DNA from 2 places in the Citricoccus parietis genome. Region 2 is predicted to be linked to the other one. Evidence: predicted binding sites of a transcription regulator. Region 2 holds the regulator's gene; the other holds the start of a gene.
What was found. Region 2 encodes HrcA, which represses chaperone genes, less so after heat shock. Its sites were predicted from a motif close to TTNGCACTCGNNNNNNNCGAGTGCNAA; they were not measured.
Positions count from the first base shown of each region.

Region 1 (11,124 bases), on a different contig from region 2:
CCTCACCCAGCGGTTCAATCGGCTGTTCCCCGGGGCCTCTCCCCTGGAGCGGGAACCGGTGGTGGCGGACCTGTTGGCCCGGTGGTCCGAGCCGCACCGGCACTACCACGATCGCTCGCACCTGCTGGCCGTGCTCAGGGCCATCGACGTGCTGGTCAGACACGGCGAGGACTGCGGCCGGTGGACGCGCAGCGTGAAGCTGGCCGCCTGGTTTCACGATGCCGTCTACCGTGGCGACCCGGCCCTGCCGGCGGGGCGGGACGAGGAGGACTCCGCCGTGCTGGCCGAACGGGCCCTGTCCGAGTTGGGCCTGCCGGATCCGGAGATCGAGGAGACGGCACGGCTCGTGCGGATGACCGTGACCCATGATCCGGACCCGGGCGACCGGACGGGGGCGGTGTTCAGCGACGCCGACCTGGAGGTGCTGGGCCGTTCCCGGGGGGACTATGCCCGCTACCTGTCGGCCGTGCGCCAGGACTTCGCGCACGTACCGGACGCTGACTTCGCCACCGGGCGGGCCGGCGTCGTCCAGTCCCTGCTCGCCCTGGACCCCCTGTACCGGACCACCACCGGCACGAGGCTCTGGGAGCGCAATGCCCGGCGGAACCTGTCCGCCGAGCTGCATCCCACCGCGCGGCACTGGACCCGCTGACCCCTCGTTTTCAGTCGAGTTGGCGTGGGTGTTAAACGCCGGAACCCCCACCAACTCGACTGAAAGCGAGAAGGTGGGGGTTCCGTGAGAGCTGGGCGCTCAGTGAACCTCAGGGGTCACTGGATCACATCATGCCACCCATGCCACCCATGCCGCCCATGTCGTCGCCGCCCGGCATGGCCGAAGCCGGCTCGGGCTTGTCGGCCACGACGGCCTCGGTGGTGAGGAACAGACCGGCGATCGAGGCGGCGTTCTGCAGGGCAGAGCGGGTCACCTTGACCGGATCGTTGACGCCGGCGGCCAGCAGGTCCTCGTACTCGCCGGTGGCGGCGTTGAGGCCGTGACCGTCGGGCAGGGAGCGGACCTTGGCAGCCACGACGCCCGGCTCCAGGCCGGCGTTGAAGGCGATCTGCTTCATCGGGGCCTCGATGGCGACCTTGACGATGTTGGCGCCGGTGGCCTCGTCACCCTCCAGGGAGAGCTTGACGAAGGCCTTGGCACCCGCCTGGGTCAGGGCCACGCCGCCGCCGGCGACGATGCCCTCCTCCACCGCTGCCTTGGCGTTGCGCACGGCGTCCTCGATGCGGTGCTTACGCTCCTTGAGCTCGACCTCGGTGGCGGCACCGGCCTTGATGACGGCCACGCCGCCGGCCAGCTTGGCCAGGCGCTCCTGCAGCTTCTCGCGATCGTAGTCCGAGTCGGTGTTCTCCATCTCGGCACGGATCTGGGCCACTCGGCCGGCGATCTGCTCGGCATCGCCGGCACCCTCGACGATGGTGGTCTCGTCCTTGGTGATGACGACCTTGCGGGCGGTGCCCAGGGTCTCGATGCCGGCGTTCTCCAGGGTCAGGCCGACCTCTTCGGAGATGACCTGGCCACCGGTGAGGATGGCGATGTCAGCCAGCATGGCCTTGCGGCGGTCACCGAAGCCCGGGGCCTTGACGGCCACGGACTTGAAGGTGCCCTTGAGCTTGTTGACCACGAGGGTGGCCAGGGCTTCGCCCTCGACGTCCTCGGCGATGATCAGCAGGGACTTGCCGGACTGCATGATCTTCTCGAGAAGGGCAACCATGTCCTTCACGGTGGAGATCTTGGAGTTGACGATGAGGATGTAGGGATCCTCCAGCACCGTCTCCTGGCGCTCGGCGTCGGTGACGAAGTAGCCGGAGAGGTAGCCCTTGTCGAAGCGCATGCCCTCGGTCAGCTCGAGCTCCAGGCCGAAGGTCTGGGACTCCTCGACGGTGACGACGCCTTCCTTGCCGACCTTGTCCAGCGCCTCGGCGATGAGCGAGCCGATCTGGGTGTCAGCGGCGGAGATGGACGCGGTGGCGGCGATCTGCTCCTTGGTCTCGATCGGCTTCGCGGAGGCCACGAGCTCTTCGATGACGGCGGCGACGGCCTTCTCGATGCCGCGCTTCAGGGAGAGCGGGTCAGCTCCGGCCGCGACGTTGCGCAGGCCTTCCTTGACGAGGGCCTGGGCCAGCACGGTGGCGGTGGTGGTGCCGTCACCGGCGACGTCGTCAGTCTTCTTGGCAACTTCCTTGACGAGCTCGGCACCGATCTTCTCGTACGGATCGTCGAGCTCGATCTCCTTGGCGATGGAGACACCGTCATTGGTGATCGTGGGGGCGCCCCACTTCTTCTCCAGCACCACGTTGCGGCCGCGGGGGCCGAGGGTGACCTTGACCGCGTCGGCCAGGGTGTTCAGACCCCGTTCCAGGCCGCGGCGCGCCTCTTCGTCGAATGCAATGGTCTTGGCCATGTGTGCACTGTCCTTTCTGGACCTTGGCGTTGCTTGGCAGTGTTCAACTGACCTGTGCAGTGCCCGCGACGGACGGCCCGGAGCCGGGCCTCACCACGTTCAGGTCTGCTCCGAGGCCACGACCACCCGCATGCCTGCGGGTTTTGGCAGTCACAACCTCAGAGTGCTAAGTCCATATTTAGCACTCGCACCCTCCGAGTGCAAACAGCAGCCGGTCTGTGGGACGGCTTTTCAGCGTGTGGACGAATCAGCCGGCGTAGTCGGAGCTGAGCACCACGGCGACGCCGGGCACGCTGGCCGCGTAGATCAGCGGAAGTCCCAGCTCGGCAGCCACGGCCTGGGCGGTGGTCTCGTTCTGCGAGTAATACACGGCCGAGCCGGACACGGAGAAACCCTGCCAGTTCCCGGAGCCGGCCACGGTGAAGCCGCCGGAGGACAGGGTGCCGGAGACCCGGCCGGCCAGGCCACCGATCGAGGAGGCGTTGTAGACCTCGACGGGCGCGGAGGTGTCCCCGGTGTCCGCGGCCGTTTCAGACTCGGCAGGATCAGACTCGGCCGGATCAGACACGGCGGAGGACGCCTCCCCGGATGCCGTGGTCTCGGACGGTTCGGAGGGCTCAGAGGATTCGAGATCCTCCGGTGAGGACGTCATCTCGCCGGTGGGGCCGGCCTCGGGCCCGGTGGACTCCGCGGAGGCCTCCGCCGTGGCCGATGCGCTGGCGGAGGCACCCGCGTTGGCCGGGTCGGAGGGCAACAGGGAGGGCAGGACCAGGAAGGAGAAGGCTCCCACGGCCAGGGCCAGGGCGGCCGCGACGGAGATTCCCACCAGGCCCGACGAACCGGTCGTCAGGGAGGGGTCGGCCCGGTGGGTTCCCTTGCGGTCCTTGTAGGCGGGGACATCGTCGAATTGATCGTGCGGGTACTGCGTCATTGGCCACCATCACCAGATTCTCGGCTCCACGGCGTGGCTCCCGGGTCTGCGGGGGACGTCATGGAGATGGACACGGCCCGACCACCGGTGCGGTGCTCAGGCCTCCTGCCGCCGGGCACTGCGTGCACGGTGGCGCGTGGTCCGTAGTCTACGCAATCTCTTGACAAGCATGGGCTTGTGCGCCAGCGCCTCCTGACGGTCCAGCAGACCGTTGAGCACCTGGTAGTACGTGGTGGCCGAGAGGGAGAACCGGTCGCGAATGGCCTGGTCCTTCGCCCCGCCGTACTTCCACCACTGGTCCTCGAAGTCCAGGATGTCCCGGTCGCGCTCGGACAATGCGTCCACGGCGGGGTCCACGGCACTCTCAGACGGGGTCGGTGCACCGTCCGGCTCGGCGGCGTTCGCTGCAGTCATGAGGGGTCCTTCCAACGGGGTACTCCACAGTCTACCGGCCGAAACTACACCCGTGTCATTCGTCCCGACCGCTGAGGGGCAGCGCCTGGACGCAGGACGCCGGCCGGACCGGTAGTCTGCCGACGTGGAACTCATCGCCCCCTTGGATCCCGGCTGGGAACACGCCCTGGCCTCGCAGCGCGAGGCCCTGGCCGTCGTCGGGCAGAACATCCAGGCCCGACGCGCGGCCGGAGAGCAGATCCTGCCCGCGCCGGAGAACGTGCTGCGCGCCTTCCGGCAGCCCTTCGAGCAGGTGAAGGTGCTCATCCTGGGGCAGGACCCGTACCCGACGCCGGGACACCCGATCGGGATGAGCTTCGCGGTGGACCGGCACGTGTCCCCGCTGCCGCGCTCACTGGCGAACATCTACCGGGAGCTCTCCAGCGATGTGGGCGTGCCGCCCGCCGCCCACGGGGACCTGACCGCGTGGGCGGACCAGGGCGTCCTGCTGCTCAACCGCGTGCTGACGGTGGCCGCCGGGGAGCCGGCCAGCCACCGCAGGCTCGGCTGGGAGGGCATCACGCAGGCCGCCGTCCAGGCCCTGGCCTCCCGCGGCACACCGCTCGTGGCGATCCTCTGGGGCGCCGATGCGCGGAAGATGGCTCCCGTACTGCAGGAATGTGCGCCACAGGCCAGTCCGGTGGGGATCGTCGAGTCCGCGCACCCCTCGCCGCTGTCCGCCCGCCGCGGGTTCTTCGGTTCGAAGCCCTTCAGCCGGACGAACGAGTTGCTCCAGCAGGCTGGCGCCACCCCGATCGACTGGCGCATCGGCTGAGAGCCGCGGTCAGCGACGGCCGATGCGGCGCCGTTCGTTGGCCTGGAAGGCCGTGGTGAACGGACGGGCGATGGTGTCGCCGAGGACCACGCCCGCCGCGATGGCCATGATGACGACGGCGGCGTTGAAGAGCCCGATGACGCCCTCCATCATCTCCCCCGTGTCCATGGCGATCTTGTACATGGAACGGAAGATGGTCAGCCCCGGCAGCAGGAAGAGGATGCCGGGGACGGCGACCACGAGCTGAGGGGCACCCATGCGCAGGGCCACGTAGCGACCCAGGGCGCCGATCGCCACGGCGGCGATGGCGGGGGTCAACCGGGACCCGACGCCGATGAACTCGGCACCCACATACACGGCAAAGCCGGCCAGGGACACCACGGCGGTGGGCAGCAGCAGGCGCCATTCGGACTGCTCGAAGATGGAGTTCCAGATGGCGGCCGCGAACACCAGGATGCCCAGCAGCCACACGGGGTAGTCCGCGAAGGGCTCCTGGGCCAGGTCGAGCTCGCGGACCCCGAGCATGGAGGCGAACACGGTGGCGGCCACAATCCCGGCGATCAGCGCGGCGAAGACAAGGAAGGCCGAGACGAAACGGCCCGCCGCCGTGACCGGGAAGCCGTTGATGGCATCCTGCACGGCCGAGACGAAGCGCCCCGAGGGCAACAGCAGCATGATCCCGCCGGCCACCACGAGGGACGGCGCGAGGTCCACGTCCAACGTGTACAGCACCAGCGCGATCATCGTGGCGATGAACCCGCCGGCCATGATGGAGAAGAACTCCGGGATCCGGGCCCGGCCCAGCAGGTCCACCACGGTCATCATCAGCATCATGGACAGGAAGGCCACACCGGCGCCCACCACTCCGCCGCCGATGAACACCACGAAGGTGGCGGAGAACAGGCCCGCGGCCACGGTGGTCAGCCACCCCGGGAAGGGTTTGGGCTTGTGCCGGATGTCAGCCAGGGTCTGCTGAGCCTCGTCCCGGTCCATCTCCCCGGCGGCCACCGCGGCGACCAGACGGTGCAGCAGGGCCAGCCCGGCGTAATTCTGCGACCAGGACCGCACCACGCGGTGCAGGGAGTACGGGGTCTTCCCGCTGGGCGCGTAATTCAGGGCGATGGACTGGTTGGTGATGTCCACCTCGGTCTCGTGGACACCGAAGGCCTGGGTCACCACGATGATCGAGGTCTCCACCTCCAGGGCGCCGGCCCCGAAACGGAACATGGTCTCGCCGAGTTTCAGCGCAAAGTCCAGGGTGGTCCGGGCATCGGCGTCCGCGTTGCGGGTGGTGCGCAGGTACGGGTTGGCATAGGGGCTGGTGGCGATCCGGTCCACGATGGACAGCGTCTGGGTCGGCAGCGGCTCCGAGTACATCATCCGCTTGAAGGCGGAGCCGCCCGAGAACCGAAGGCGGCCCTTCGACGGCTTCTTCTCCCGCTCCGGGACGCCGACCGTGCCGGTGGTGCCGGTAGTGCCGATCGGCGCCGTCGCCGGGGTCTCCCCCGTGGTCGGCTCGGAGGGCGCCAGCACGGATTGCGGCACCGGATCAGAGGCCGGCGGTTCCGTCAGCGGGGTGTCGGTCAGGGTCGCATCGCCCGGCGGTCCGTCGGTCGGCCGTGCATCGGTCGGCCCGACGCCGGCGTCCCCGCCGGGCGTGATCGGCCCGCCCACCACGGTGGTGCCGGAATCCGTGCGCACCGGGTCGGCAGTCTCGACCGACTGGGTGGGGGTCGGCGCCATGGGGTGCCCACCGGTCGTGGGGAGCCCGGCGGCCTCGGCCGCCGGTCCGAGCGCGAAGTCGATGGCCGACGTCGGCGCAGGCGCGGTCTCCGGTTCGGCCTCGGGGCCCGTGCCGGCGGTGGCGTCGAGGTAGTCCTCCGGCGAGCGCCGGGAGGGCTTGATGATGGGGATCTGGGCGAGGTCGGCGGGCGGTTCCTGCGCGTGCCGATGACCAGACCGGGTTTCGGGGATCTTCTCCACCGCCGCTCCCTTCCCTGCCGAGCCGCCGCCACATCCTGATCCGGTGGGCGCCGGACAACACTGTACTGCCCTGTGAGATACCGCCCGGTTAACGACTGAAGGGCCCGCTCCGGGCCCTTCAGGATGTGGTGGATCTTACTGGACTCGAACCAGCGACCTCTCGCGTGTGAAGCGAACGCTCTAACCAACTGAGCTAAAGATCCATCATGCCGGGCCAGCACTCTGACGAGGGGCCAACAGCTATGAAAGCCTACCAGAACACGCGGTGAACCAGAAAACGGCGCCTCCGCCGTCCGGGACCGCCCCTAGGATGTCAGTCATGCGCACCAACCCGGCCGAGAGCACTGACACCACTTCGTCCTCCCCCACATCCTCCCCCCGGCCGGCACGGCTCGGTGTCACCCTCGCCCTGGCGGCGGCCACCGTGGTGGCTCTGACGGGTTGCGCCGATGCCATCCGCCATGCCGAGCACGGCGGCTCCTCCGATCCGGCCGCCTCCTCGTCCTCCGCACCGGAGCAGACGGCCGGGACCGAGGCTTCCGGGGTGCAGATCTTCGAGGACTTCGCCTGCCCGCATTGCGCGGCCTTCCATGAGCAGAACGGGGGCCTGATCCACGGCCTGGTGTCCGGTGGCGAGCTGGAGGCTGATTACCGCATCGTGGACTTCCTGGGCCAGGGCGATCCGGAGTCCTGGTCCACGCGGGCCGCCAACGCGTACTACTGCCTGGAGGGTTCGCTGGAAGCGGGCACCGGGAGTGAGGACGAGGCAGCCGGCAACAAGCTGCACGCCTTCCAGTCCTGGCTCTTCGAGCAGGCAACGGCCCAGCCGGACGATGCCACCCTGGTGACCCAGGCCGATGACATCGGCGGAGGCACCGCGTCGGTCGAGCAGTGCGTCACCGAGGACGGTGGAGCCCCACAGATCACCGCCGCCATGTCCGACTTCTCCGACTTCGGGCTCCGCGGCGTCCCCTCGGTCTACTCGACCGCCGACTCGATGCTGTACAACCCCGAGCAGCACGGCGACCTCAAGGCCTGGCTGACAGACCGCTCCGGGCGATGACCTCGGCGCCCTGCACTCCGCGCTGCACGGGGATGCTCCGGGCCACCGCGTAGCCGATCCACATCAGCGCCAACGTGGCCGCGCAGGCTGCCAGCCAGTAGAGCGGGTCGGGCAGGGTCTGCAGGAACGGCCGGAACTTCAGGTAGAAGTAGTTGCCGTCCGTGAGGGCGTTGACTCCCAGCACTACCCCGAAATATGCGAGGAACCAGGCGTAGGACCGCCACAGCCCGCGGACGGTGGGCCGCCATCCGTCGACGATCCCAGCGAGGACCGGCACCAGGATGGTCACGGCATGGCTGACCAGGAAGCTCCACCCCATGAGGTGGTCCATCGGCTGGATCCGCTGCGGGTAGATGAACGTCGCGTACGCGTAGAGACCGAAGTAGAAGCCCACCTCCAGCACCGTGCGCCGCCCTGTGATGAGGTACGCCATCAGGATCAGCGTGGTCACGCGGGAGATGTGCAGTGGCAGGGAGTCGCCCCAGTCCCAGCCGGCCACGAACGTCTGGTAGCTGTACAGGGCCACCTGTTGTACGAGGGCCAGGACCAGGAAGCCCCAGCGCAGCACCGGGGCAAAGTCCCGCACCTGGCGGCGGAACGCCAGCAGCAGGGCCAAGGCTGCCAGCACCATCCCCAGGGCCAGCAGGTGGTCCGCCCCGAACAACGGGATATACGGAGCCCGCGGGTCCAGGAACGAATTCATGTCCCTAGGCTATCCAGCGCGGAGGGCGCAGGACGGCGGTGGAGCCCCCTACCGGATTCGAACCGGTGACCCCCTGTTTACAAGGCCGATTAGCGGCATTGACGAGGGGTAACGCTTCTATACGCTTGGATCCGATTAGACCCGCGCTTTCGCAGAAGTGCACCCGTCCAAGCGGGCTAAAACGTACCCATCCGGATTGGGGCGTCCGGCCCAGTCGGGCGGGATTCCGACGGGTTTTCGGCGGGATCCCCGAACGGGTCGGTCGTCGTGTTGCCGAACCGAGCCGCAGCGGCTAACGTACTTCTCGTCCGATACGAGCGGACGATTATACGAACGAGTAGCACTGTCATTTGGGTTCAACTGATCTGACGCTTTGTCCGTCAGGCCGTAGAAGACACCAGAGACTACCTAGCCCGGTAGCACCAACGATCAACGTTGGAGCTGCTGGGCTTTTTGTCGTCCAGATGCAGCTCCATGAGTCCCCTGGAGTACCAATGGCAACCAACCTCAAGAACCCCCAAGCCCCGAATCTAGCGATCCCAGTGGCCGCGCCATCTCTCGGAATGACCGAGAGGCAATTGCAGGATGCCGTGGCCCGGCGCGAGATTACCTACGTCAAGGTGGGCAGGTTCGTGCGCTTTCGTCAGTCTGACCTGGACGACTACATCGCCCGGAACACCGTAGAGGCGCTCTAGCGGCGAAGGCCACTTGCCTGCTGGCGCAGCGGTTCCCCGGTGTACTCCGATGCCTCTTCCCTCTCCCTGGCCGTCCTCGGAGGGACCCATGGCTTTCGTTTCAGGTACCCGCCGGGAGCACCCTTCTTCATCAGGTCAGTTTCAGGGACGTTTCTGTCGTTAGTCATGACCTCAATTCTCGCGGTCTTCAGCCGCAATCACTACCCCGAACCTCAAGGAGACCAAGTGTCTGAGGAATTTCACCGAACCGGTACGCCCCTGGACGGGCGACAACATCAAGTCCATCTCAACGTCAATACAGCGACGTTCGACGCCCTTACCTATTTGTCGCAGATGACAGGCGAGTCCAAGCGTTCGATCATTCGCCGAGCCCTGGTCCAACACCTCAACGAAGTGGGCTTCCCAGCTCTCGTTACGCCAACCCCAACTCACACCACCCAAAAGAAGGAGACAACGAAATGACCACCATTGACATCGGAGGAACGAAGCTCGGCCCCACGGCCAGCAGCCGGGGCGCGGCAACGAAGCTGTCCCAGCTCGCGCCGTTGCGAGACGTGGAAAAGGCCTTGGACACCCTGAGCCGTGGGCAGGAGATAGCCGCGAAGAAGTCCATCGCCCAACAGGAAACCAAGCAGATCACAGACCAGCTACGGGTCGCGTCCCGCAAGCGCCGCCAGGCAGGAGCCGAACGATGAACAGCGCCGTGACCATCAACCAAGCCATCGACACCGTCCTTAACAATCAGGCCGTGGGTGTGTACGCGCAGACTCCGGATGGCAAGAAGGCAATGCAAGAGACCATCCGTGATCTGAATCGCGCGGTAACGGCCCATGCAGACCGCCAAGCGGCGGATGCCGTAGCTTTCCATGCCGATCTCAACGGGAAGCTCGGTGAGCTCCAGGCGAAGACGGCTCGGATCGCCGAACTCAATGCCGAGTTCGACGGCTCGGCAGTGATGGACGAGGCCAAACTCGACGAATTCTTCGGATTGGAGGCAAGCGTCGAGTACCTCGCCAAACAGGTCTTCCAGATGGAAGGTCGCATCGCCAATATTCTGACCGACCTGGAAGATCCCGTGGGATCGCTATCCCGCCTAGAGGGCAAGTACTCGAGGATCAAGCGTCAGTACCTGGTGCGCTTTCCAGTCCTCTAATCCATCCACCAAGACCAGTGGCCCCGTTCGAGCCTTCTAGCTCGCACGGGGCCACCTCGACCAATGAAAGGTTCCTGGAGACCATGGTCAAAACAAGCGTAGCCCCTGTTGCCACCTATCCGAAAGTTTCGGCTCGCTGGGTGCGCGACAGTTACAAGGACCACGACGGCAACGGCGATCCTCTGTCCAAGCGCTGGCCGGTGCGGTCCCTCACTGAAGTCGAGCGCGCTACGGTCAGGGTGCGCATCGACTGGTCAGTCACCCCGCCCGAGGAGACTCAGCTAGACGTGGCCGGAAACGCTGCTCTGCGACTCCGCGCCCACGAGGTGAGGGGAAGGTTGTTCGGACGGTCGGGGAGCGCTCTAGCGGCCGAACTGTGGGGTGTGTTCTACGGCAACGGCCCGACACCAAAGTATGCCTGGCGCGGTTACGAGATCCTGTGCCACATGGACGCCGACGCGGAGCGACACGGGGTGTCCGTCTGGATCGATGCTGAACCGCTGCCGTTCAACCCTGCCCGCCACAGGGTGATGCGCCTGTCTGAACGCGTGAAGGAGCTGGGCGCATGAGAGCGCTGCACGAAGACTGGCCTGAGACGCCGGACGCCGTGGCCCACGTCCTCGACCGGCTGCCGGACTATCGGCAGACCGGACCAACCCAGTGGACGGCTGTTTGTCCCGCACATAACGACAAGTCGCCGTCGCTGTCCGTGAGCGTCGGGGACAGTCAGCCGGTGGTTCTGTGGTGCCACGCGGGCTGTGAAACCGTCGAAGACATCTTGCCGGCGTTGGAAGCCCTCGGTGTGGATGCCGATGTCCTGCGGGGAAAGCGTGCGGTATTGAACCTGCGAAAGCGAGGTCGTCGTGCTACGTCGCCATTGCGTGCCGTGCCGGATGTGCCAGCCGAGCCGCCAGTCCTGAACGATGTCGGCGACACATGGTTGGACTGGCACGA
Region 1 covers NZ_JBHLWH010000021.1:3,840-14,963, reverse strand. Annotated here, with positions in the region: gene ACFFIO_RS07190 (DUF4031 domain-containing protein) at 1-652, shown strand, start outside; gene groL (chaperonin GroEL) at 777-2,414, opposite strand; gene ACFFIO_RS07180 (LytR C-terminal domain-containing protein) at 2,662-3,345, opposite strand; gene ACFFIO_RS07175 (DUF3263 domain-containing protein) at 3,442-3,759, opposite strand; gene ACFFIO_RS07170 (uracil-DNA glycosylase) at 3,884-4,573, shown strand; gene ACFFIO_RS07165 (threonine/serine exporter family protein) at 4,583-6,556, opposite strand; tRNA gene ACFFIO_RS07160 (tRNA-Val) at 6,683-6,759, opposite strand; gene ACFFIO_RS07155 (DsbA family protein) at 6,876-7,619, shown strand; gene ACFFIO_RS07150 (TMEM164-related integral membrane acyltransferase) at 7,585-8,322, opposite strand; gene ACFFIO_RS07145 (helix-turn-helix domain-containing protein) at 8,886-9,017, shown strand; gene ACFFIO_RS07140 (hypothetical protein) at 9,243-9,479, shown strand; gene ACFFIO_RS07135 (hypothetical protein) at 9,476-9,712, shown strand; gene ACFFIO_RS07130 (hypothetical protein) at 9,709-10,170, shown strand; gene ACFFIO_RS07125 (hypothetical protein) at 10,254-10,739, shown strand; gene ACFFIO_RS07120 (AAA family ATPase) at 10,736-11,124, shown strand, end outside.
Region 1: groL (chaperonin GroEL) is a predicted target of HrcA. The motif match lies at 2,593-2,619, and genes of this name have one in related genera.

Region 2 (9,551 bases):
GCCTCGTCGAGGATGATGAACGCATCGTTGAGTGTGCGTCCGCGCATGTAGGCCAGGGGCGCCACCTCGATCGTCCCGTCCGCCATGAGCCGCGGGATGGACTCGGGTTCGACCATGTCATGCAGGGCATCGTAGAGGGGCCGCAGGTACGGGTCGATCTTCTCGCTGAGCGAGCCCGGCAGGTACCCCAACCGCTCCCCCGCCTCGACGGCCGGCCGGGTGAGGATGATCCGGTTGACCTCCTTGGCCTGCAACGCCTGGACCGCCTTGGCCATGGCCAGGTAGGTCTTGCCGGTGCCGGCGGGACCGAGACCGAAGGTGATGGTGTTCTGGTCGATGCTCTCCACATAGTGCTGCTGGTTCGCCGTCTTGGGCCGGATCTGGCGGCCCCGGCTGGAGAGGATCGAGGCGGAGAGCAGTCCTGAGGCCTGGGCCCCGGAGCCACCCCGCACCAGGCTGGTCACCTGTTCGATGACCTCGGGAGTGATCGAGGTGCCGCGCCGGGCGAGGCCGTGCAGGTCCTCGATCACCTGGCGCGCCTGCTGCACGTCCGGTGCGGGGCCCTCCACGTCCAGGTCCTCACCGCGCACGGAGACGGTCAGATCCGGATAGAGGCCGTCGAGGATTCGCAGCAACAGGTCCTGCGGCCCGAAGGTCCGCACCATGGTCTCCGCGGAGGCGAAGGTGATGGTGATGTGGTCACGTTCCGTGGAAAGACTCAAGGGAGGTGCTTCAGCTCCTGGCTGGTGGGACAACTGGTGGGCAAAGAGTGAGACGGGTGCACTACGAGGCCAGTCTACGTCCGAGGCCCGAACCGTCCCAGCAGCTGCTGGAGGACGGCGACGGCGGCCGGACCGGCGGTGGAGGACCGGAGCACATGGCGCCCCAGCAGCACGGGCAGCCCCCCGGCCTCGGACAGGGCCGCGGTCTCGGCCGGGCTGATGCCACCCTCGGGGCCGACCACGAGCACGATCCGTTCTACCGGTTCTACGGTCTCGCCGATCAGAATCCCCGCCTCGGCGACGGCCTCGCCCAGCGACTGCCGCGCGTCCTCGTGCAGGACGAGCACCAGGGAACCAGGGCCACAGACCGAGGCGACCCCGACGCCGTCGAGCACCTTCTCCGTGCGGGGCACCCGGGTGCGGCGTGCCTGCTTCGCGGCCGAGAGCAGGGCCGCCTCCCACTTGGACACAGCTTTGGCGGCCTTGTCGCCCTTCCATCGCACGATGGAACGTTCGGCCTGCCAGGGGTGCACGGCATCGAGGCCCAGTTCCGTCGCCGTCTGGATGGCCAGCAGGTCCCGGTCGCCCTTGGCGAGGGCCTGGACGAGGACGAGTTCCGGGTACGGCGCCGGTTCATCGTGGACGGTCTCGGCGGTGATTTCCAGCCGATCGGGCGCCGCGGAGCGCACGGTGCCGCTCACCCGCCGGCCGGATCCGTCCGCCACGTCCACGCGCTCCCCCGGCGACAGCCGCATGACCTGGGCCGCGTGCCGGGCCTCGGCACCCGAGACCACCACGGTGGCCCCCGACGAAGCGGGGGCCAGCTCGCCGTCTCCGACGTAGAAGAGGAGGTTGCTCACAGGTTCTTGAGGTTGTCCCGGAACTTGGAGAACAGCCCACGGTGCTCCGTGGTGCCGTGCACCAGGTCCTCACCGCGCAGACCGGCCAGCTGCTCCAGCAGGGCGCGCTGCTCGTCGTCGAGTTTGGTGGGGGTCTCCACCCGCAGGGTGACTTTGAGATCGCCCCGGCCCGAGCTCCGCAACCGGCCAACGCCCAGGCCCTTGAGGGTCTGCACCTCTCCGGACTGGGTGCCGGCCTTCACCGGCACTTCCTTCTCACCGTCGAAGGTGTCCAGCGTGAGCGTGGTGCCCAGGGCGGCGGCCGCCATCGGCACGCTCATTGTGGCCAGCAGGTGGTCGCCGTCGCGGACGAACACCTCGTGCTGACGCACCTCGATCTCCACGTAGAGATCGGCATTCGGGCCGCCGCCGGGACCGGCCTCGCCGCGGCCGGCGAGCTGGATCCGGGTCCCCGTGGCCACACCGGCGGGGATCTTGATGGTCAGTGAGGTGCGCTCTCGGATGCGGCCCTGCCCGGAGCACTCGCGGCACGGATCCGGAATGACGGTCCCGAAGCCCTGGCAGGCCGAGCAGGTCTCGGCGGCCATGACGGTGCCGAGGATGGAGCGGACCGGCCGGCGGATGGCGCCCTGGCCATTGCAGATGGTGCAGGTCTCCGGATGCGTGCCCGGCTGGCTGCAGCTGCCGTCACAGGTGGGGCACACCACGGCGGTGTCCACCTCGAGGGTCTTCTCGGTGCCGAAGACCGCATCGCTGAGGTCGAGCTTGGCCGTGATGAGGGCGTCCTGTCCCCGCCGCGCACGGCTGGCGGGACCACCGCCCCGGCCACCGCCCATGCCGCCGGAGCCGCCACCGCCGAAGAAGGTCTCGAAGATGTCCTGGAAACCGCCGAAATCGGCGCCACCGAAGCCGCCGCCCATGCCGCCGGTGCCGTTCTCATGGCCCGTGGCGTCATAGTTGCGGCGCTTCTCCTGGTCCGAGAGGACCTCGTAGGCACGCGTGACGTTCTTGAACTCCTCGGAGGCGTCGGGCGCGGGGTTCACGTCGGGATGGAGCTTACGGGCCAACTTGCGGTAGGCGCGCTTGATCTCCTCGGCGGAGGCATCCCGGCCAACGCCGAGTACCTCGTAATGGTCAGCCACGGTCTGCGGTGTTCCTTCCGGTGGTGGGGTGGTGGATGTCAGTCCTGGCCGCTACTGCGACAGGATCCGGGACAGGTACCGGGCGATCGCCCGAACGGCGGTCATGGTGCCCGGGTAGTCCATGCGGGTGGGGCCCACGACGCCGAGCTTGGCGCCGGAGCCGGGGCCGTAGCCGGCGGCGACGACAGACGCCTCGGACAGGGAGCCGGTGTTCTCGGAGCCGATGCGCACGCTGAGGCCACGCACATCCTGCTCCATCTCGGTCAGCAGGCGCAACAACACGACCTGTTCCTCGAGGGCTTCCAGGATGGGGCCGATCGAGAACGGGAAGTCTCCGGTCGAGCGTGCCAGGTTGGCGGTGCCGGCCATGATGATCCGGTCCTCCCGGCGTGCCGCGAACATCTGGTCCAGTTGGACGGCGAAGGCCAGGGCAAGATCCCGGTCCTCCGCCGGAACCTCGGCCAGCGCGAGCCGGAGTCCCTCCGCGGCCTGGACCGGGGTCAGCCCGTCCAGATAGCGCAGGAACTGCTGCTTCAGCACGGTCAGGGATGTCTCGTTGGCCTCGACCTCGAGCCCGAAGGCCCGCTGGTCGACCTGTCCGGTGGACAGGATCACCACGACGAGGGCCCGGCGGGGCGCCAGGAAGACGAACTCGATGTGCCGGATGGTGGAGGAGTCCACATGGGGGTATTGCAGCACGGCCACCTGGTTGGTGAGCTGTGCGAGCAGCCGCACGGTCCGGGCCATCATCTCGTTGAAGTCGCCATTGGCATCCAGCAGCGTCTGCACCGCGCGCTTCTCCGCGGCGGACAGCGGCTTGACCTCGGAGATCTGGTCCACGAAGATCCGGTAGCCCTTGTCCGTGGGGATGCGTCCGGAGGAGGTGTGCGGGGCCACAATGAGCCCCTCCTCCTCCAAGGCGGCCATGTCATTCCGGACAGTGGCCGAGGACACGCCCAACTGGTGGCGGTCCACCAGGGCCTTGGATCCGACGGGCTCGCGGGAGGACACGTAGTCCTCCACGATGGCCTGCAGCACCTGCATGCGGCGCGGCTGTTCGCTCATCGGTTCCTCCTGCCTGTCATCCGGCTTAGCACTCGACGCTTTGAAGTGCCAAGTCTAGACCTTGTGTCCAATCGACGTACCACCGCTTCCCCTCACCTCTGAGGGTGCCGACTCGCGGCCCGCACATCGCCGGCCCCGCGCCGACCGGGTGCGCCAGCCCGGTACCGACCGCGTGCCGCGCGAGCCGCTGCACGGTTACGCCGGCTCCCCTTGCTAGCGTCGATGCCCGTGGAATGGAACAACTGGGGCCCGGGCACCCTCGACGGCGGCTTCCGCCCGACCGCCCGCATCGTCGAGAAGGTCCCCGCGCACCAGGGCACCGTCCTGGAGGACACGGAGACCGGATTCACCGGTGCCGTCCTGCGGGTCGAGAAGTCCGGTGGCGTGCACCTCGTCGTCCTGGAGGACCGCCGGGGACGCACGAAGTCCTTCCCCCTGGGCTATGGCTTCCTCGTGGACGGCGAGCCCGTCGAGGTGGTGGCCCCCGCACCGGGAGGCACCTACGGCGCCTCCCCCGCGAAGCCGGCCCGGACGGCGTCGGGCTCCGTGCGCGTGGACCATGCCCGGGCCCGCACGGCGCGGGCCTCCCGCATCTGGGTCGAAGGGCTGCATGACGCCGAGCTCGTGGAGAAGGTCTGGGGTGAGGACCTGCGACTGGAGGGGATCGTCGTCGAGCCGCTCCACGGAGTGGACGACCTGGCGGGCGCGATCAGAGATTTCTCGCCCGGTCCGCAGCGCCGGCTCGGCATCCTCGTGGACCACCTGGTGACCGGGTCCAAGGAGGAGAGGATCGCCGCCGAGGCCATGAAGGTGCCCGGGGCGCGCGGTAACGTGCTGATCGTCGGCCATCCCTACGTGGACGTCTGGCAGGTCATCAAGCCCGCCGTCCTGGGCATCGGCGCCTGGCCCGTGGTGCCGAAGGGCCAGGACTGGAAGACGGGCATCCTCGCCGGCCTCGGCTGGCCGCACCGGACCAAGGAGGACATCGGCCTGGGCTGGAAGAGGCTGTTGTCCCAGGTTCGGACCTATGCCGACCTGGAGCCGACCCTGCTGGGCCGGGTGGAGGAGGTCATCGATTTCCTGACCGTAGATTCATCGACGTAACGGTCCCACATTCTGAACATAGATCGGATCTAACGGATTCGCTCCTGATTGCTGCGAATGGGCAGACCCTCCGAATGCCCGACCCCAGCTAATCAACGGCACGAACAGAATGCCGGATCCCAAAGACATCGCAGGCCTAAGGCACGTCTCAAGGGCTGGACCAGTGTCCCAAGATCTTGGAAACGAGCGTTTCGCGGCGAGAACGGATAGACATCCAAGTACTGAAACGAGGACTATGGCCATTGCCATCGCTATGGCAGACCACGCGCCAGCAGTTCCTTCATGGACTAGGACTGTACCCAGCAACAGACTGGCGCAGTCCGCGTTAACAGGTGCATTCGGTCGGAGAATACGGCAATGCAACCGCCGCATATCAGAACGAGTCCAAGCGGGATGATAAGTACCGGGCGAACTGCAAACCACGTTTGCACACCGTGTGTCCAGTCTGTGCCGGGGATATCCAGATAGCTCAAGAATCGCCGTGACGTCTCGAGTATCGAATCGTGCCCCTCCGCGCTGCTCACGACAGCAAGCCACCACATGAGTCCACACCTGAATGAGTAGACCATAGTCAGTAGGTTTCCAACCTTGTCATTGGTCGCACTGATCAGACCCCCGACGATCTCCATGATAAATCCCTCCCAATATGTCTGGACACGAATACCTTCGGAGACGGACGAGTTAAGAGCGCGCGGCAAGCGGAGTAGGGTCAAACTGGAACGTAGAATGTCGGCAAGTACTTCGAATCGACTCAGGACGAAAGGCAGTTCGGTGTCCCAGCAGCAGCCAGGCAGTCCGTACCGCCCGCGCCCCGGCGCCGCCCCCCGGCGCGAACAGCAACTGCAGGGTTCACCGGACCAGGCCGAGCCGCTGACGCCGGCCGAGGACCGTCAGTGGGCCACCCTCGGGCACTTCGGCGGCTTTCTCGGGTGCATTCCCTCCCTGGTGATCTACCTGGTCTTCCGCCACCGCGGACCGTTCACGGCCCAGGAGGCCAAGGAGGCGCTGAACTTCACGCTGCCGCCCACGGTGCTGGCCATCGTGGCGAACCTGCTGGCCCTCATCCCGATCGTCGGCGGCATCTTCGGGATCGTCGCCATGCTCTTGTGGCTGTTCATGACGGTCTCCGGCGTGGCGGCAGGCATCCAGTGCAACAAGGGCCGCCCCTACCGCTACCCGCTGAACCTGCGCCTGATTCAGTAGTTATCCACAATACGGCGAGACCCGCTCCACGGCACCTCCTGGTCGATCACCATGGAGGCATGGGAATCCGCTACTACGCCTACCCTTTGGCCCCCAAGTTCGTCCCGTTCGCACTCAAGGACCCGCGACCTTTCGCCGGCGACGATCCCTTCGGGGACGCATGGATGACAACCGACGATGAACGGCCTGAGATGCTCTACCTCGACAAGTGCTGGGGTCCCTTGCAGGGCCTGACCCTCGGGGAGGACGGTGAACCCAGGGTGTCTCATCGTCTCTTTGAAGGGAACGTCACTTTGATGGACGGTGGGTGCACGTGGCTGCCCTACGTCAAGGCGTTGTCACCCCAAGACGTCGATGAGGTTGCGCGGGACCTGGCCAAGATCGGTACACCCGACGCGGACCGCCTCGTGGCGAAGTATCGCGATCCTCGCTGTGACCACGAGCAGGAGAGGTCCTACATTCTCCAATTTTTAGGCCGGGCCCAGGATTTCACAGCTGAGATGCTGGGCCGCGGCTGGGGACTGACGTACCAGATTGGATGACTTCTCCGCTTCAGAACCCGGCCAGCCGCCGGACGATCGCGTCGTCCAGCAGCCGCCCCTGCAGGGTGGGCACCACCCGGCCGGCCAGCGCCGCCCGTCCGTCCAGCAGTCCCTCGCCGATCATCGCGGCGATCTCCTGGCGCGCCTGGGCACCGCCGTCGGGCGCTTCCTCCAGGGCGGCCGTCGGCAACCCGTCCGAGAGCCGGACGCCCAGCATGACGCGCTCCAGGAACCGCGCCTCGGCGTCGGGTTCCTCCCGGCCGACGGACGGCGAGATCCCGGTGGCCAGCCGCTGCGCGTAGGCCGCCGGATGCTTGGCGTTCCAGAACCGGACGCCAGCCAGGTGTGAGTGGGCGCCGGGGCCGGCACCCCACCAGTCCTGGTCACGCCAGTAGGCCACATTGTGCCGGGCCCGGTGGATGCCGCGGTCATCCGGGTCGTGGGCCCAGTTCGAGATCTCATACCAGCGGTAGCCCGCCTCCGCGAAGAGCCGCTCGGCCAGCAGGTACTTGTCGGCCTGGTCGTCCGGGTCCACATCCGGCACGGTCCCCCGTTTGACGGAGGCCCCGAACTTGGTTCCGTCCTCCACGATGAGCGAATAGGCCGAGATGTGATCCGGCGCCAGGGCCAGTGCCGCCTCGACGGTGGTGCGCCAGTCCTCCAGAGACTCCCCCGGCGTGCCGTAGATCAGGTCCAGGGACACCTCCAGGCCGGCCTCGCGGGCCCAGCCGACGGCGGCCGGGACGTTCTCCTGCCGGTGCGTGCGGTCCAGCGTGGCCAGCACGTGCGGGACGGCGGACTGCATGCCGAAGGAGACCCGGGTGAATCCACCGGCGGCCATCTCCCGCAGAGACTCAAGGGAGACCGAGTCGGGGTTGGCCTCCGAGGTGATCTCGGCTCCGGGCGTGATCCCGAAGATGTCCCGGGCCCTGCCGAGGATGCGGACCAGGTCTGCGGCGGGCAGCAGGGTGGGTGTGCCGCCGCCGAAGAAGACGGTCTCCAGCGTGCGCGGGGGGATCTCCGAACCTGCCAGCGCCTGCGCCGCGAAGTCCAGCTCACCGGCCACGGTGTCCGCGTAGGACGTCCGGGACGCGCCGGGGCCCAGGTCCTCGGCGGTATAGGTGTTGAAGTCGCAGTAGCCGCACCGCACGGAGCAGAACGGGACGTGCACGTAGAGGCTGAAGGTGCGCGGCTGGCCGGTCTCGGCCGCCTCACGCACCCGGTTCCCTACCGCTGCGGGGAACCGGCCGTCGTCGGGCGCGGGGTCGCCGAGGGGAAGGATCGAAGGCAAGGTGTGTTCGTCCCCGCCCTACTTCTTGGCGCCGGTCTCGGAGCCCGCGCCGTCCGAGGACAGCGCGGCGATGAAGGCCTCCTGCGGGACCTCCACGCGGCCGACCATCTTCATGCGCTTCTTGCCCTCCTTCTGCTTCTCCAGCAGCTTGCGCTTACGAGAGATGTCACCGCCGTAGCACTTGGAGAGCACGTCCTTGCGGATGGCGCGGATGTTCTCGCGGGCGATGATGCGTGAGCCGATGGCGGCCTGGATCGGCACCTCGTACTGCTGGCGCGGGATCAGTTCCTTGAGCTTGCCGGTCATCATCACGCCATAGGCGTAGGCGTTGTCCTTGTGGGTGATGGAGCTGAACGCGTCCACGGTCTCGCCCTGGAGCAGGATGTCCACCTTGACCAGGTCGGAGGTCTGCTCGCCGTCGGCCTTCCAGTCCAGCGAGGCATAGCCCTTGGTGCGGGACTTGAGCAGGTCGAAGAAGTCGAAGACGATCTCCGCCAGCGGGATCCAGTAGCGGATCTCCACGCGCTCCTCGGAGAGGTAGTCCATGCCCTTCATCTGGCCGCGCTTGCCCTGGCAGAGCTCCATGACGGAGCCGATGAACTCGCTGGGGACGATGATCGTCGCCGATGCCATGGGCTCGGCGACCTCGTTGATCTTGCCCTCCGGGAACTCGGACGGGTTCGTCACCGTGACGACCGTCTTGTCCTCCTTGGTGACCTCGTAGACCACGTTCGGGGCGGTGGAGATCAGGTCCAGGTTGAACTCGCGCTCCAGGCGCTCACGGATGATCTCCAGGTGCAGCAGGCCGAGGAAGCCCACGCGGAACCCGAAGCCGAGGGCCACGGACGTCTCGGGCTCGTACACCAGGGCGGCGTCGTTGAGCTTGAGCTTGTCCAGGGCATCACGCAGCACCGGGTAGTCGGAGCCGTCGATCGGGTACAGCCCGGAGAAGACCATCGGCTTGGGATCCTCATAGCCACCGATCTGGTCCTGCGCGGGATTGCCGGCGCCCGTCACCGTGTCACCGACCTTGGACTGGCGGACGTCCTTGACACCGGTGATGAGGTAGCCCACCTCGCCGACGGAGAGCCCCTTGGAGGGCTTGGGCTCCGGGGAGGACACGCCGATCTCGAGGAGTTCGTGGGTGGCCCCCGTGGACATCATCCTGATCTTCTCACGCGGGGACAGCTTGCCGTCCACCACGCGGACATAGGTGACCACGCCCCGGTAGGTGTCATACACGGAGTCGAAGATCATGGCGCGAGCCGGGGCGTCCGGCTTGCCCGTGGGAGCGGGGATCACCTCCACCACGCGATCGAGCAGTTCCTCGACCCCGACGCCGGTCTTGCCGGAGACCCGAAGGATGTCCTCCGGCTCGCAACCGATGAGTCCCGCGATCTCCGCGGCATACCGGTCCGGGTCAGCGGAGGGCAGGTCGATCTTGTTCAGCACGGGGATGATGGCCAGGTCGTTCTCCATGGCCAGGTAGAGGTTGGCCAAGGTCTGTGCCTCGATGCCCTGGGCCGCGTCCACCAGCAGGATGGCGCCCTCACAGGCCGCGAGGGACCGGGACACCTCGTACGTGAAGTCCACGTGCCCCGGCGTGTCGATCATGTTGAGCG
Region 2 covers NZ_JBHLWH010000043.1:51,431-60,981, reverse strand. Annotated here, with positions in the region: gene ACFFIO_RS15310 (PhoH family protein) at 1-755, opposite strand, end outside; gene ACFFIO_RS15305 (16S rRNA (uracil(1498)-N(3))-methyltransferase) at 797-1,582, opposite strand; gene dnaJ (molecular chaperone DnaJ) at 1,579-2,724, opposite strand; gene hrcA (heat-inducible transcriptional repressor HrcA) at 2,776-3,789, opposite strand; gene ACFFIO_RS15290 (DUF3097 family protein) at 4,018-4,893, shown strand; gene ACFFIO_RS15285 (DUF4870 domain-containing protein) at 5,665-6,096, shown strand; gene ACFFIO_RS15280 (hypothetical protein) at 6,156-6,638, shown strand; gene hemW (radical SAM family heme chaperone HemW) at 6,649-7,929, opposite strand; gene lepA (translation elongation factor 4) at 7,948-9,551, opposite strand, start outside.